Regions from separate parts of the Brevibacterium sp. OS20 genome, predicted to be linked through region 4. Evidence: riboswitches for the same ligand, from Rfam matches in the RefSeq annotation. Region 4 holds a riboswitch; each other region holds the start of a gene.
The links. A riboswitch is a leader RNA that binds a small molecule or an ion and turns the genes downstream of it on or off. The one in region 4 is predicted to bind thiamine pyrophosphate.
Positions count from the first base shown of each region.

Region 1: linked by a shared signal. The riboswitch ahead of thiM (hydroxyethylthiazole kinase) and the one ahead of thiO (glycine oxidase ThiO) in region 4 are both predicted to bind thiamine pyrophosphate.
Region 2: linked by a shared signal. The riboswitch ahead of ACVZTU_RS03695 (TenA family protein) and the one ahead of thiO (glycine oxidase ThiO) in region 4 are both predicted to bind thiamine pyrophosphate.
Region 3: linked by a shared signal. The riboswitch ahead of thiC (phosphomethylpyrimidine synthase ThiC) and the one ahead of thiO (glycine oxidase ThiO) in region 4 are both predicted to bind thiamine pyrophosphate.

Region 1 is NZ_CM166367.1:3,034,082-3,037,286, reverse strand. Features, by position in the region: gene ACVZTU_RS13620 (sugar ABC transporter permease) at 1-997, shown strand, start outside; TPP riboswitch at 1,149-1,282, shown strand; gene thiM (hydroxyethylthiazole kinase) at 1,270-2,184, shown strand; gene thiE (thiamine phosphate synthase) at 2,181-2,939, shown strand; gene thiD (bifunctional hydroxymethylpyrimidine kinase/phosphomethylpyrimidine kinase) at 2,936-3,205, shown strand, end outside.
Region 2 is NZ_CM166367.1:873,487-876,691, forward strand. Features, by position in the region: gene ACVZTU_RS03690 (phytoene desaturase family protein) at 1-552, opposite strand, end outside; gene ACVZTU_RS03695 (TenA family protein) at 607-1,293, opposite strand; TPP riboswitch at 1,288-1,394, opposite strand; gene ACVZTU_RS03700 (nucleoside/nucleotide kinase family protein) at 1,480-2,097, opposite strand; gene ACVZTU_RS03705 (ATP-grasp domain-containing protein) at 2,169-3,194, opposite strand.
Region 3 is NZ_CM166367.1:590,564-593,768, reverse strand. Features, by position in the region: gene ACVZTU_RS02540 (M18 family aminopeptidase) at 1-1,032, shown strand, start outside; TPP riboswitch at 1,095-1,203, shown strand; gene thiC (phosphomethylpyrimidine synthase ThiC) at 1,199-3,007, shown strand.
Region 4 is NZ_CM166367.1:1,698,858-1,702,062, forward strand. Features, by position in the region: gene thiS (sulfur carrier protein ThiS) at 1-120, opposite strand, end outside; gene thiO (glycine oxidase ThiO) at 117-1,274, opposite strand; TPP riboswitch at 1,264-1,367, opposite strand; gene thiE (thiamine phosphate synthase) at 1,379-2,062, shown strand; gene ACVZTU_RS07535 (ketopantoate reductase family protein) at 2,059-3,024, shown strand; gene ACVZTU_RS07540 (DedA family protein) at 2,978-3,205, opposite strand, start outside.

The DNA.
Region 1 (3,205 bases), 1.3 Mb from region 4:
GGCTCTCGGCATCAACCTCATCCTGCTCCTCGGCGAGATCGATCTGTCTCTGGCGCAATTGGGCGGTTTGGCCGCCTCGCTGCTCGGTGTCTTGGTGGTAAGGCAAGGTGTGCCGCCGGCCTTAGCGCTGGTCATCATGCTGCTGCTCGGCCTGGTCGTCGGCGCGATTCAAGGTTGGTTCTTCGCCGTCGTCGGCATCCCGGCGTTCGTCGTCACCTTGGCCGGTCTGCTCGCGTTCACCGGTCTGACTCTGACGACATTGGGCACGCAGAAGAACCTGTCGATGTCGGACACCTTCGCCTTCGACTTCGCCAGCTTCTACTTTCCTGCGATCTGGGCCTATATCTTCGGCGCCGTCGCGATCATCGGCTTCGGCGGCGGCATCATCTATTCGAAGCTGCGCCGCCACCGGGAGGGTCTCAGCGCTCCGAGCTGGACCTCTGTGATCGTGCGGATCGTGTTGCTGGCCGCGATCGTGTTCGGGTTCCTCATCCTCGTCAATCAGGACTTCGGTCTGGCGATGCCTTTCTTCCTCATGATCGTCATTGCGATCATCATCGACCTCGTGCTGCGCAAGACCCGCTACGGTCGTTCCATCTACGCCGTCGGCGGAAAGGTCGAAGCTGCACGGCGTGCCGGCATCCGCGTGACCTGGGTGCGCATCAGCGTGTTCATGGCAGCCGGAGTGCTGGCCGCATTGTTCGGCTTCATCAAGACCGGTGTGACGACAAATGCGGGATCGACGCTGGTGAGCACGCAGGACCTGCTCAATGCGATCGCTGCAGCTGTCATCGGCGGCACCTCGCTGTTCGGCGGACGCGGAACCGCCTGGGCAGCCGTGCTCGGTGCTCTGGTCGTCGGTGCGATCAACAACGGTCTCTACCTCATCGGCTTCAACTCCGATGCACAGCAGATCATCACCGCACTTGTTCTGCTCACCGCAGTTGTCATCGATGCGCTCAGCCGCCGCGGTCAGAGGTACGTCGGGCGCGGGTAGTGGGGCGTTAAGCTCTCTCTGCCGACCGCTCGCCTTAGCGTCGAGCGCGCAATGCATAGCTTGATACAGCGACGTTGAGTCGAGCGGTCGGTGCTGAGCATCCAAGCAGAGTATGGAGTCGCCCGTGTCCGACCGGGCTGATACAGTCGGAGCCAATGACATGGGGTGCCTCATGAGGATCCGTTCGCACCAAGACGCTGCGCACGGAGGACACCGAGGCTGAGAGAACACCCATCGAACCTGATCTGGGCCATACTAGCGAAGGGATCGTCATGGTTGACTTCGACCTGCGTTCTGCGAATGCGCGTCTGCGCGCAAGCAATCCACTCATCCAGTGCATCACGAACACCGTCGTGCAGCAGTTCAGCGCCAACGTGCTCCTGGCCATCGGCGCCTCCCCGGCAATGCTCGATCACGAAGCAGACGCCGGTCAGTTTGCCGGGATCGCCAGCGGAATCCTCGTCAACTTCGGAACCGCCTCGAACCACCAGCTGCTCGCCGCCGATGCCGCCATCGACGTCGCCAACACCGCCGGAAAACCCTGGGTCCTCGACCCCGTAAGCGTCGGCGCCGTCGACTTCCGCACCTCCCGCATCCGCCGCGCCGCCGCCGATCACCCGACCGCCATCCGCGGCAACGCCTCCGAGATCGCCGCACTCGCCGGAGTCGGACTCGGTGGTCGTGGAGTCGACTCCACCGATGAAGTCGACGCCGTCCTACCCGCTGCCGCGAAGCTGGCCCGAGAGACCGGTGCCATCGTCGCCGTCTCCGGACCCACCGATGCCGTCGTCGCCCACATCGACGGCACTGACCACGTCGCCCGCATCTCAGGTGGACATGAGTTCATGCCGCTCGTCATCGGCACCGGCTGCTCACTCGGTGCCGTCACCGTCGCCTACCTGGCCGCCGCCCGAGCCGGACTCGCCGACCCCGACGCCGACGTCTCAGCCGTCAACGCCACTGAGCAGTCCGCGAACGGTGGGGACGCCTCGGCGAAGTTCGAAGCCGTCGTCGCCGCCCACGCCCACTTCGCGGTCGCCGGGGAACTCGCCGCCGATGGTGCGAAGGGGCCCGGCAGCTACTCGGTGAACTTTCTCGACGCACTCCACACCGTCGACGGTGACCGACTCGCACAGGCGAGAATCGGCCTCGACACGCTCACCGCCGGCGAAGGCGTCCAGGCATGACCGCCGGATCCGCCCACATCGCCGACAACCCGGCTGACGACGGCGCGACCGCGAACGACCGAGACGGCTCGGCCGACCGCTTCGCCGGAATCGACACGCGCCTCTACCTCGTCACCGACTCCGCGCAATGCGAGGCCGCCGGCCGCAGCGTCGCCGAAACCGTGCAGGCCGCCGTCGCCGGGGGAGTGGGCATCGTCCAGGTCCGCGACAAAGACATCGACGATGCAGGCTTCTATTCGCTCACCCGCCAGGTCATCGCCGCCGTCGACGCCGCCACCCGCGACACCGACCGCACGGTCCCCGTCGTCCTCAACGACCGCGTCGAGGTGGCCCGCCGCCTCATCGACGAAGGCGAGAACGTGCACATCCACGTCGGCCAAACTGACACCACCGTCGCCGAGGTGCGCGCCGCCCTGGGTGCGGAACCGCTCATCGGTCTCTCGGCCGCGAACAGCGACGAATTCGCCGCCGCCCGAGACTCCGGAGTCGTCGACCTCGTCGGCATCGGACCGGTCTTTGACACCTCCACGAAAGCAGACGCCCCCGGCGGAATCGGACCGGACCGCCTCGGGGAACTGGTCGCAGAAGCGGGCATCCCCGCGGTCGCGATCGGCGGCATCAACGCCGATCGTGCCCCTGACCTGCAGGGACGTGGGCTGATCGGGATCTGCGTGGTCTCGGCGATCTGCATGGCCGACGATCCGAAGACGGCAGCAGAGGAGCTGCTCGCCGCATACGCCGGGAGTGCACAGTGACAACCCGCCCGCCGATCACCCTGTCCATCGCCGGCACCGATCCCTCCGGCGGTGCCGGAATCCATGCCGACCTCAAGACCTTCACCGCGCGGAAGACCATGGGCACGACCGTCATCACCGCCCTCGTCGCGCAGAACACGCACGGTGTGTCCCGCGTCTATCCGATCGACGTCGATTTCGTCGCCGATCAGTTCGACTCCGTGCTCGGCGACCTGCCCGTCGATGCGACGAAATCGGGGATGCTCGGCAGCCGTGACCTCGTCGAA
Region 2 (3,205 bases), 830 kb from region 4:
CTGGGAGGATTCATGGGAGAGCGGAATGTTCCACGCCGGACTGGCCTGGGACAGGAGCCGCAGGCCGAACTTCACGACGTTCGCGATGCCGGGAAGATCGCGCAGGGTCTCCGGCACAGAACGTTTGTCACCGAGGGAGAGCCAGATCGCGTCATCGACCCGGTCGAGCAGCGGAGCGAAGAAACGCCGCCATTCCGGTCCTGCCGCGCCGAGGTGGTCGACCGTCTTTTCGAGATCGTGGAAGGCCAGCGCGGCGGGTTTGCCGTCGAGGGGCTGGGCGTAGGAGATCTCGGGGGTGGTGAACTCGAGGCCGCGGGCACGCAGGTCGAAGTCGACGAAGAAGGGGCTGGCGATGGCCAGTGGGTGGACGGCCGAGCAGATGTCATGAGTGACGCCGGGGGCCAGACCGAGGTCGAGGGTGCGTGCACCGCCGCCGATCGTCGGCTGAGCCTCGTAAACTTCGACGCTCAGCCCGGCGCGGGCCAGGGTGACGGCGGCGGCCATGCCGTTGGGACCACTTCCGACGACGACTGCATCTACACCTGTGCTCATGGGGCCAGTCTAGGTCAGTGAGATGGACGGCTGCGGCGTGCGTTCCCTGGCGGCTCAGTTGTCGTACACGTTGTCGAAGAAAGCGCATTCGAGGTCGACGGCGTGCCGCCACACGCGGGTCAGGGACTCGGCGGCTTCGGCGTCGCCGGAGGGGAAGACGCGTTCGAGTTCGTCGACGAGGAACTGCACCCACCCGTGAAAGGCCTCGCCTCGGTGGAGATCGATCCAGCCTCGGTGAATATGTCGCGGCGGCATGTCCATCCGGGACTCGGCCCAGTCGAGATAGAGCCATTCGGCGACAACGAGGACGACGAGCAGCTGCGGATACGACGCCGAAGCGACTGACGAGTCCATGAGATCGCGGAACCCAACCGTCGGGGCGGTCAGTTCCGGGTGGAGATAATCGGCTGTATCGACTCCCAACTCGGCGAAGGAGTCGACGAAATAGGTGTCCTCATCGGCGACGAGCATTCCCAGCTGTCGGGCGAACCGCAGCTTCGCCTCGAGTTCATCGGCGTGGGCCACGCACGCGCCGAGCATCGACAGAAACGACTCGAAGAACTGATAGTCCTGCACCAGATAGTCGCGCATCACGGCGTCGTCGATGCTGCCGGCGAAGAGATCCTGGACGAATCTGTGTTCGACGGCTCCCGCCCACTGCCAGCTGGTCGAACTCACCAGTGCTGATACCGCTCCGTCGGCGTCCACGGTGATCGATGTGTCGAAATCTGTGGTGGTCATTGCTTGTCCACTCCCTCCGCCGGTGCTCACCGGATCAGGTTCAAAGGGTCTGCATGCGCACTCTCAGCGCCGGTCCTTTCGGCGCTCCCCTGTAGCACTTCGACACTATCATCGGGATAAGGTGTGCTGTCAGAGCGAACGGGCCAGGGCTGGCAGATCAGGGCCGGTCGGGCCCGGACCGGCGGATCAGGGTCGGCCGGGCCCGGACCGGCGGATCAGGGTCGGCCGTTCCAGATCGCGATTGTCGAGCACCCATGTGGCGTTTTCCCACGGAGCAGCCTCGGCGAAGTAGAGTCGCTGACCACCGACGTAGCGGCGATTCGACTCATCCTCTGGATCGGCATCGAAGGCTCCGGCAAATCGCTCGTTTCCTCGTGGGACCGAGACTTCAAACGGAACATCGACCCAGATGCTCGCATCCCAGAGATCCACAAGCTCGGGACGATGGAGGAAGATTCCCTCGACCAGGAGGACGCAGTCGTTCGGCAGGCTCCGAGGTTCGGGCGCTATCGGCCGATCCTTGTCGACGTCCCACACGGCTGGAACGACCGAGTCGCCTCGTCGAAATGGTTCGACGACGGATTCGACGAAAGCTCCGTAATCATAGGAACGGCGATAGAAAGTGTCTGGCCCCTTGCCTTGGGCGTACCGGATCGCCCGAGGGTGGTGGAACGCGTCGATGCTGATGGCGGTGACCCGGCGGTCGGAATCTTGTCCAGGAACGTCCGCAGCGGTCTCGGCCAAATTCACGAGCTCGTGAGCGAGCATCGTCTTCCCCGCACCGTCGACCCCATCGAGGGCCACGAGAGCGCGTTGCCTAGGCCGGACTGCGCGGAGATCGGCGAGCAGGTGACGTAGGACCGTGTCCCGGGACCTCACCTGGATGCGGACCCGGCGAGCGGCACGGACGGTGGGGCCGCCTTGGCGAGGGCATCGGCGATGAAATCGGCGATACGGTCCGCGGCAGGCTGACGGCCTGCCGACTGTTCGGCGGACTCGACGGACGGGTTGTAGTTCGTGTTCGTGTTGATGTCGTAGACGACCTGACGGCCGTCGGCGGTCTCGATGAACTCGACGCCGGCGATCTCGATGCCGAGGTCGGCCAACAACGTCTCGAGCCGAGCGATGAGCGGTGTTCCGGCCGTGATCTCCTCACGGCGGGCGAACTGGGGGACCGCCTCGACGTCGGGATCGGCCCCGGCACCCGGAATCGTGCAGGCATCGGCCGGGCACAGCTCGAATGACCCAGCTGAGACGTCGACGCGCACCGCATAGTGGAAGCGTCCGCCGATGACTTCGGCACGGGTGATGAACGGCTGGGCAGGCTGCACATATTCCTGGATGAGGGTGATGCCGTCGATCGGCGCATTCGCTCCACCGGGCGCGAACTCATCGGCGACCGCCTCGAGCTCGGCGTGGGAGTCGAAGCGACGCACACCGAGGCCCTTGCCGCCCTGATTGTGCTTCGTGATGAATGGGGGAGTGAAGCCGGCCGCGGCGTCGACGAGCGCCCGCGGTCCGAACGCGGCGGCGGTGCGCGGAACATCGAAGCCCCGGCCGGCCAGCTCGCGATGCTGACGGACCTTGCTCACCTCGAGCTCGTAGACATCGCGTCCGTTGATGACTCGGCGGCCGGCGGCGGCGAGCCAGTCGAGGACCGCACGCCCGTACTCCTTCACATGCGGATCGGTCCGGGTGTGCGCCGACGCCGACAGCCGCGACCAGAACACCCCCTGTGGGGGCTCGGCGTCGAGATCGATCGTGGTCTCGGGCAGCAGCCATTCGACGTGTGCGACGCCGAGGCGGTCGAGCGCATCCGTGAATGGTGCGATCCATTCCGGATTGTCGTGGATGATGTGCACCGTCGGAGTGCCGCCGACGGGCAGGGCATGAGAACTCATCGCGAACCTTC
Region 3 (3,205 bases), 1.1 Mb from region 4:
GACTCCCCGGCGTTCAAACTCAAACCCGGCGGCGAGTTCACCGCCGAAGGCACCCGGCAGGTCGGGGTGGAGATCTACGGCGGGCCGCTGCTGAATTCGTGGCTCGATCGTGAGCTCGCGTTCGCGGGTCGGCTCGGCCTCGCCGACGGCAGCATCGTGCTCGCCCGCACCGGGCCGATCGCCCGCATCCCGCAGCTCGCGATCCACCTCGACCGGCAGGTCAATGAGGGTCTGACCTTGGACAAGCAGCGTCACACCGCTCCCGTCATCGGTCTGGCCGACCTCGCCGAGGCGGACATCATCGAACTGCTCGCCGCCTCTGCCGGGGTCGATGCCGAGTCCGTCGTCGGCCACGATGTCTACACGATTCCCGTTCAGGAGCCGGCCCTCTTCGGTGCCGCCGAGGAGTTCTTCGCCTCGCCGAGGCTGGACAACCTCCTGTCCGTCCACGCCGGCGTCACCGCGCTCACCCAGCTCGATGCCGACGGGCTCGACGGCATCCCACTGTTCGCGGCGTTCGATCATGAGGAGATCGGGTCGAATTCGCGCTCGGGCGCGTGCGGTCCGTTCCTCGCCGACGTCACCGAGCGCATCGTCGCCTCCTTGCTGCCGCAGTCGACGCGCAGCGATTATCTCGCGTCGATGTCCACCTCGGTGTGTGTCTCCTCCGATGCCGGGCATGCTGCCCATCCGAACTATCCCGAACGGCACGATCCGCATGTCCGCCCCCGCCTCGGCGGCGGTCCCCTGCTCAAGCTCAACGCTCAGCAGCGCTACGCCACGGATGCGGTGGGCACCGCCGTGTGGTCACGGGCGTGCGCGGCCGCCGGGGTCGAGTACCAGGATTTCGTGTCGAACAATGCGATGCCCTGCGGGTCGACGATCGGACCGCTGACCGCGACCCGGCTGGGCATGACGACCGTTGATGTGGGCCCGGCTCTGTACTCGATGCACTCGGCACGCGAAATGGTCGCGGTCTCCGACGTCGTCGCCCTCGGCGCCGCTGCGAAGGCGTTCCTCCAGGGCGGCTGACCCCATTCCCGTCGCTCAAGGAGCCACGGTTGTCCTCACTGCGTCAGTCGTGATAGGAATGGCACGACCCCACGGGAGCCCGCTGCAAGGGCTGAGATCGGACTGGATCGTCCGAGACCGTAGAACCTGATCCGGTTGATACCGGCGTAGGAAGTGAGGACTGCAGATGACTGCATTCACCCCTGAAACACCTGCCCCTGCCACGACTTCGTCTGACGCAGATTCGCACGACCAGTTCACCCTCGAGCAGTATCCGACGCATTCGCCGGCATGGGTCGAGGACGAGGAACACGACATCCGCGTTCCCGTGACCCGCATCGAGCTCGAGGACTCGAACGGTCGGGCCAACGATCCCGTCGACGTCTACCGCACCGTCGGGCCGGGCAGCATTCCGGAAGAGGGACTGCCCGCTCTGCGATTCCCGTGGATCGAGAACCGCCTCGACACTGAGACGTATGACGCCCGCGGCCACCGCATCGCCGATGACGGTCGTGCCGCCGTCCGCCGAGGTGCCCCGTCGCAGCAGTGGAAGGGACGCAAACCGGTCCCCCGTCGGGCCAAGTCCGGCCGCACGGTGACCCAGATGCACTACGCAAAGCAGGGCATCATCACCCCGGAGATGCGGTTCGTGGCGCTTCGCGAGCAGTGCGATGTCGAACTCGTGCGCGCCGAGCTCGCCTCCGGTCGCGCGATCATTCCGAACAACATCAATCACCCCGAATCCGAGCCGATGATCATCGGCAGGGCGTTCCTCGTCAAGATCAATGCGAACATCGGCAATTCCGCGGTCACCAGCTCCATCGCCGAGGAGGTGCAGAAGCTGCGGTGGGCCGCGAAGTGGGGTGCCGACACCCTCATGGATCTGTCGACCGGCAATGACATCCACACCACTAGGGAGTGGATCATCCGCAATTCGCCGATCCCCATCGGCACCGTCCCGATCTATCAGGCGCTGGAGAAGGTCGACGGCGATGCGAACGCGCTGACCTGGGAGATCTATCGCGACACCGTCATCGAGCAGTGCGAGCAGGGTGTCGACTACATGACCGTGCACGCCGGTGTGCTGCTGCGCTACGTTCCTCTCACGGCTGACCGGGTCACCGGGATGGTCTCACGCGGCGGGTCCATCATGGCCGGCTGGTGCCTTGCCCACCACGAGGAGAACTTCCTCTACACCCACTTCGATGAACTCTGTGAGATCTTCGCTCGCTACGATGTCGCTTTCTCGCTCGGCGACGGACTGCGGCCGGGTTCTATCGCCGATGCCAATGATGCCGCCCAGTTCGCCGAGCTCGACACTCTCGCCGAACTCACCGAACGCGCGTGGGCCCACGACGTCCAGGTGATGGTCGAAGGGCCCGGGCACATTCCGCTTCACCTCGTGCGGGAGAACGTCGAACGTCAGCAGGAGCTCTGTCACGGTGCGCCGTTCTACACCTTGGGTCCGCTGGTTACGGATATCGCGCCCGGATACGACCACATCACCTCGGCGATCGGGGCGACGGAGATCGCCCGCTACGGCACGGCGATGCTCTGCTACGTCACCCCGAAGGAGCATCTCGGGCTGCCCGACCGTGACGACGTCAAGACCGGGGTGATCACGTACAAGATCGCCGCGCATGCCGCCGATATCGCGAAGGGCCACCCGGGGGCGACGGCCCGCGATGATGCGCTGTCGAAGGCTCGATTCGAATTCCGGTGGCGGGACCAGTTCGCCCTCGGCCTCGATCCGGAGACCGCCGAGGCGTTCCACGACGAGACGCTGCCGGCGGAACCGGCGAAGACCGCGCACTTCTGTTCGATGTGCGGTCCGAAGTTCTGCTCGATGCGCATCTCCCAGGACATCCGCGATACCTACGGCAGCGCCGAGGCGCAGGAGGCCCTGGCGGGAATGCAGCAGAAGAGCCGCGAGTTCCTCGCATCGGGCGGAGAGGTCTACCTGCCCGATCCGACCGTCGGCCTGCGGGAAGGCTGAGTCCGGCTCCGGGCCGGATCCCGCCCGTCGGCCCTCAGAACAACTGAGGAACGAGGGCCCCGGAGAATCCTGGCTGCGGGCCGCGCTGCCCGCCATGCGAAGCGTGGAGCTCCGCTCCTCGTCAGCGTCGTTCAAGGCGGAGCGCGCCTATCGGACTGTACACAGATCGACAGACGCGCCACGCCTTGAACGAGCGGT
Region 4 (3,205 bases):
ATCGGGGTTCAGCTCCCGTCCGGTGACGTCGGCGATGAGGTCGAGCGCCGAGGTGGCACCCGGCAGCTCATGGCGAGCGCCGTTGAGGACGATGGTCGGTGAGTGTTCGTGGTCGGTCATGAGATGCTCCTCATCGGGTAGGCACTGGTGTGGTCTGTGGTGAAGCGGTGTGGGGACACGGACTCGAGCGTCCCGTCAGGAGGCCAGTCGGAGGCGACGCCCAGGGCGAGCTCGGCACCGAGCCTGCCGCCGAACGGGGCCAAGAGGATGCCGTGGCGGAAATACCCGGTGCTCACGATGCAGCCGGGATCGATGCGGCCGATCATCGGCAGGTCGTCCGGAGAACCGGGCCGGGCACGGGTGGTGATATCGGTGATCTCCGCGTCGAGGATGCCCGGGACCAGTCGCTGCCCGTCGGCGAGCAGCCGGTGAATCGCCCCGGCCGGAGTGCCGGAGAGTCCGTCCTCACGCGAACTGGCACCGAGCACGATCTCGCCGTCCGGGCGAGGAACCAGGTAGACGGGGCGACCATTGACCAGCCCGCGGATGGTGCGGCTCAGCAGCGGAGTCGCCTTCGCGGAGGCGCGCAGTCGCAGAACATCACCCCAGACCTCACGCAGAGGCAGCTGCGGGGCACCGACGAACGCGGACACAGCGCTGCCGGCGCAGATGATCACCTGATCGGCCTCCAACCGGCGGCCATCGCCCAGTGCGACTCCCACAGTCGTATCGCCGTCCTTGATCAGGCTGGCCGCCCGCTGGCGAATGAAGCCTCCTGAGTGAGAGGACAGGACAGTCAGCAATGCGGCAGTGAGCCGACGGGGGTCGATCGAGTGATCGCCTGGAATGTGCACGGCCCCGGCGACGGCAGGCGACAACGACGGCTCAACCCGGCGGGCAGCACTGCCGGTGATGAGCTCGGTGGCGAAACCGGACCGCGACTGTGCATCGCGCAGCTCCCGCAGAGCCTGCAGATCAGCTCGGTCACCGGCGCACACCAATGTTCCGGCATCCGAAAAACCGAGATCGCTGCCAGCGGCGCTCGCCACCTCGGCGGAGAACTGAGGATACATCTGCGCGGAGGCTCGCATCAGCGGGTACAGGGGAGTCTGCCCCCAGACCACCTCGGCGGCGGGAGCGAGCATCCCTGCGGCAGCATGGCTCGCACCCTGAGCGGGCGCAGGATCGATGATGGTGACTTCGGTACCGAGGCGGCGCAGATACCAGGCCGTGGACAGGCCGATGATCCCGGCGCCGACGACAATGACTCTCACAGCTTCTCCCTCCGGCGGCATGATCCGCATCAGGTCTGACGGTCGGCTCTTACGCCCTCTCAGCCTCGTTGGGAGGCTCCCGCGAACTCCTCTACTCTATGACCATGACCACACAGATGCCACCGCGCACCGCAGCGCGGCAGACGAAGAGAGCCTGGAGAGAGGCACGACTGGCAGAGGCGAAGCTCTACCTGTGCACCGATGCCCGGACCGGTCAGGGCGACCTCGCCGAGTTCCTCGACGCCGCCTACCGTGGAGGTGTCGACATCATCCAACTGAGGGACAAGAGCCTCGAGGCCCGCGCCGAGATCGCGGCATTGGAGGTCCTCAAAGATATTGCCGCCCGTCACGACAAGCTCTTCTCAGTCAATGACCGTGCCGACGTTGCGCTGCTGACCGACGCCGACGTCTTCCACGTCGGTCAGGGCGACCTCACCAGTGCTCAGGCCAGGGCTGTGCTCGGACCCGATGTCATCCTCGGCCGCTCGACCCATTCCCTCGAGCAGGCGCTCGCCGCCGAGGCGGACCCGGAGACCGACTATTTCTGTGTCGGGCCGGTCTGGGAGACCCCGACGAAGCCGGGCCGCGCCTCTGTGGGGACGGCGCTGCTGACCGCCACCGCCGCCGAGGCGGCCAAACCGTGGTTCGCGATCGGCGGTATCGCGACCGGGGAGAGGCTGGACGCGATCCGGCAGGCGGGCGCGAGGCGTGCCGTCGTCGTCCGTGCGATAGCCTCGGCTGAGGATCCCGCTGCGGCCGCGCGGGAGCTCAAGGAGGAGTTGGAATGACCCAAGCAGCTGACAGAGCATCCGAGGGAATCGGTGCTGGCGCTGACCTGTCGGTTCTCATCGCCGGGGCGGGGGCGACCGGCGGAGCGTTCGGCACCTATCTGCAGGAGGCCGGACGCGATGTCACTTTCCTGCTCCGGCAGGCACGGGCGGAGACGGTCCGCGCGGAGGGACTGCGCTTCACTGCACCCGGTGATGATCGGACGAATCAGGTCGATGTCATCACCGCTGAGGAACTCACAGCCGCATCACGAACCTTCGACCTCGTCATCGTCGCGGTCAAAGCGGGTGGACTCGACTCGGTCATCGCCGATATCGGACCGGCTGTGGGCGAGCAGACGACGATCATTCCGTTCCTCAACGGCATGGCTCAGATCGAGAAGCTGCAGAGCAGATACCCCGGACAGGTGCTCGGAGGGTTCGTCAAGATCGTCGGCACCATCAGGGACGGAGCCGTCGTCCAGCTCACCGACCTGGCCGTGATGACCATCGGAGATCTCCACGGCGCCGAAGTGCCCACACGCATCTCCGAGGCGCTCGATGTGCCCGGATTCAAACTCCAGACCGTCGATGGAATCATCGACGGGCTGTGGGAGAAATGGATCTTCATCGCCGCGGCAGGAGTCGTCACCTGCCTGTTCCGCGCCCCGGTCGGAGCGATCATGGAAGCCGGCGGCAGATCGCACGTGTATGCCATCATCGATGAACTCGAAGCCGTGGCGGCTGCGGCAGGACACCCGGTGTCGGAAGCCTCCCACGCCATGACTATCAAGATGCTCACCGAGGACGGTTCCGCCTTCACCTCATCCCTCTACCGGGATGTGACGGCAGGGCTGCCGAGCGAAACGGAGCACATCCTCGGCGACCTGTCGATCAAGGCGGAGGATCTGGGAGTGGCGACTCCGCTGCTCGACCTCACACTTGTGCAGCTGCGGGCAGGGGAAGCCCAGAAGCGGCTCTGACTTCGGCAATGCCGGTGCGCAGCATCGCCAGATACGGCTCCTGCGGCTGAGCGTGTTCGACGTCTGACGAACGATGCGCGGCGGTGAACGTGACCATCGGGACACCGTCGACATCATCGAGGACGAGCAGCGTCTCGTACCCGCCCGGACCCAGAGAGTGGGAGCTGCCGGCTGCCAGATC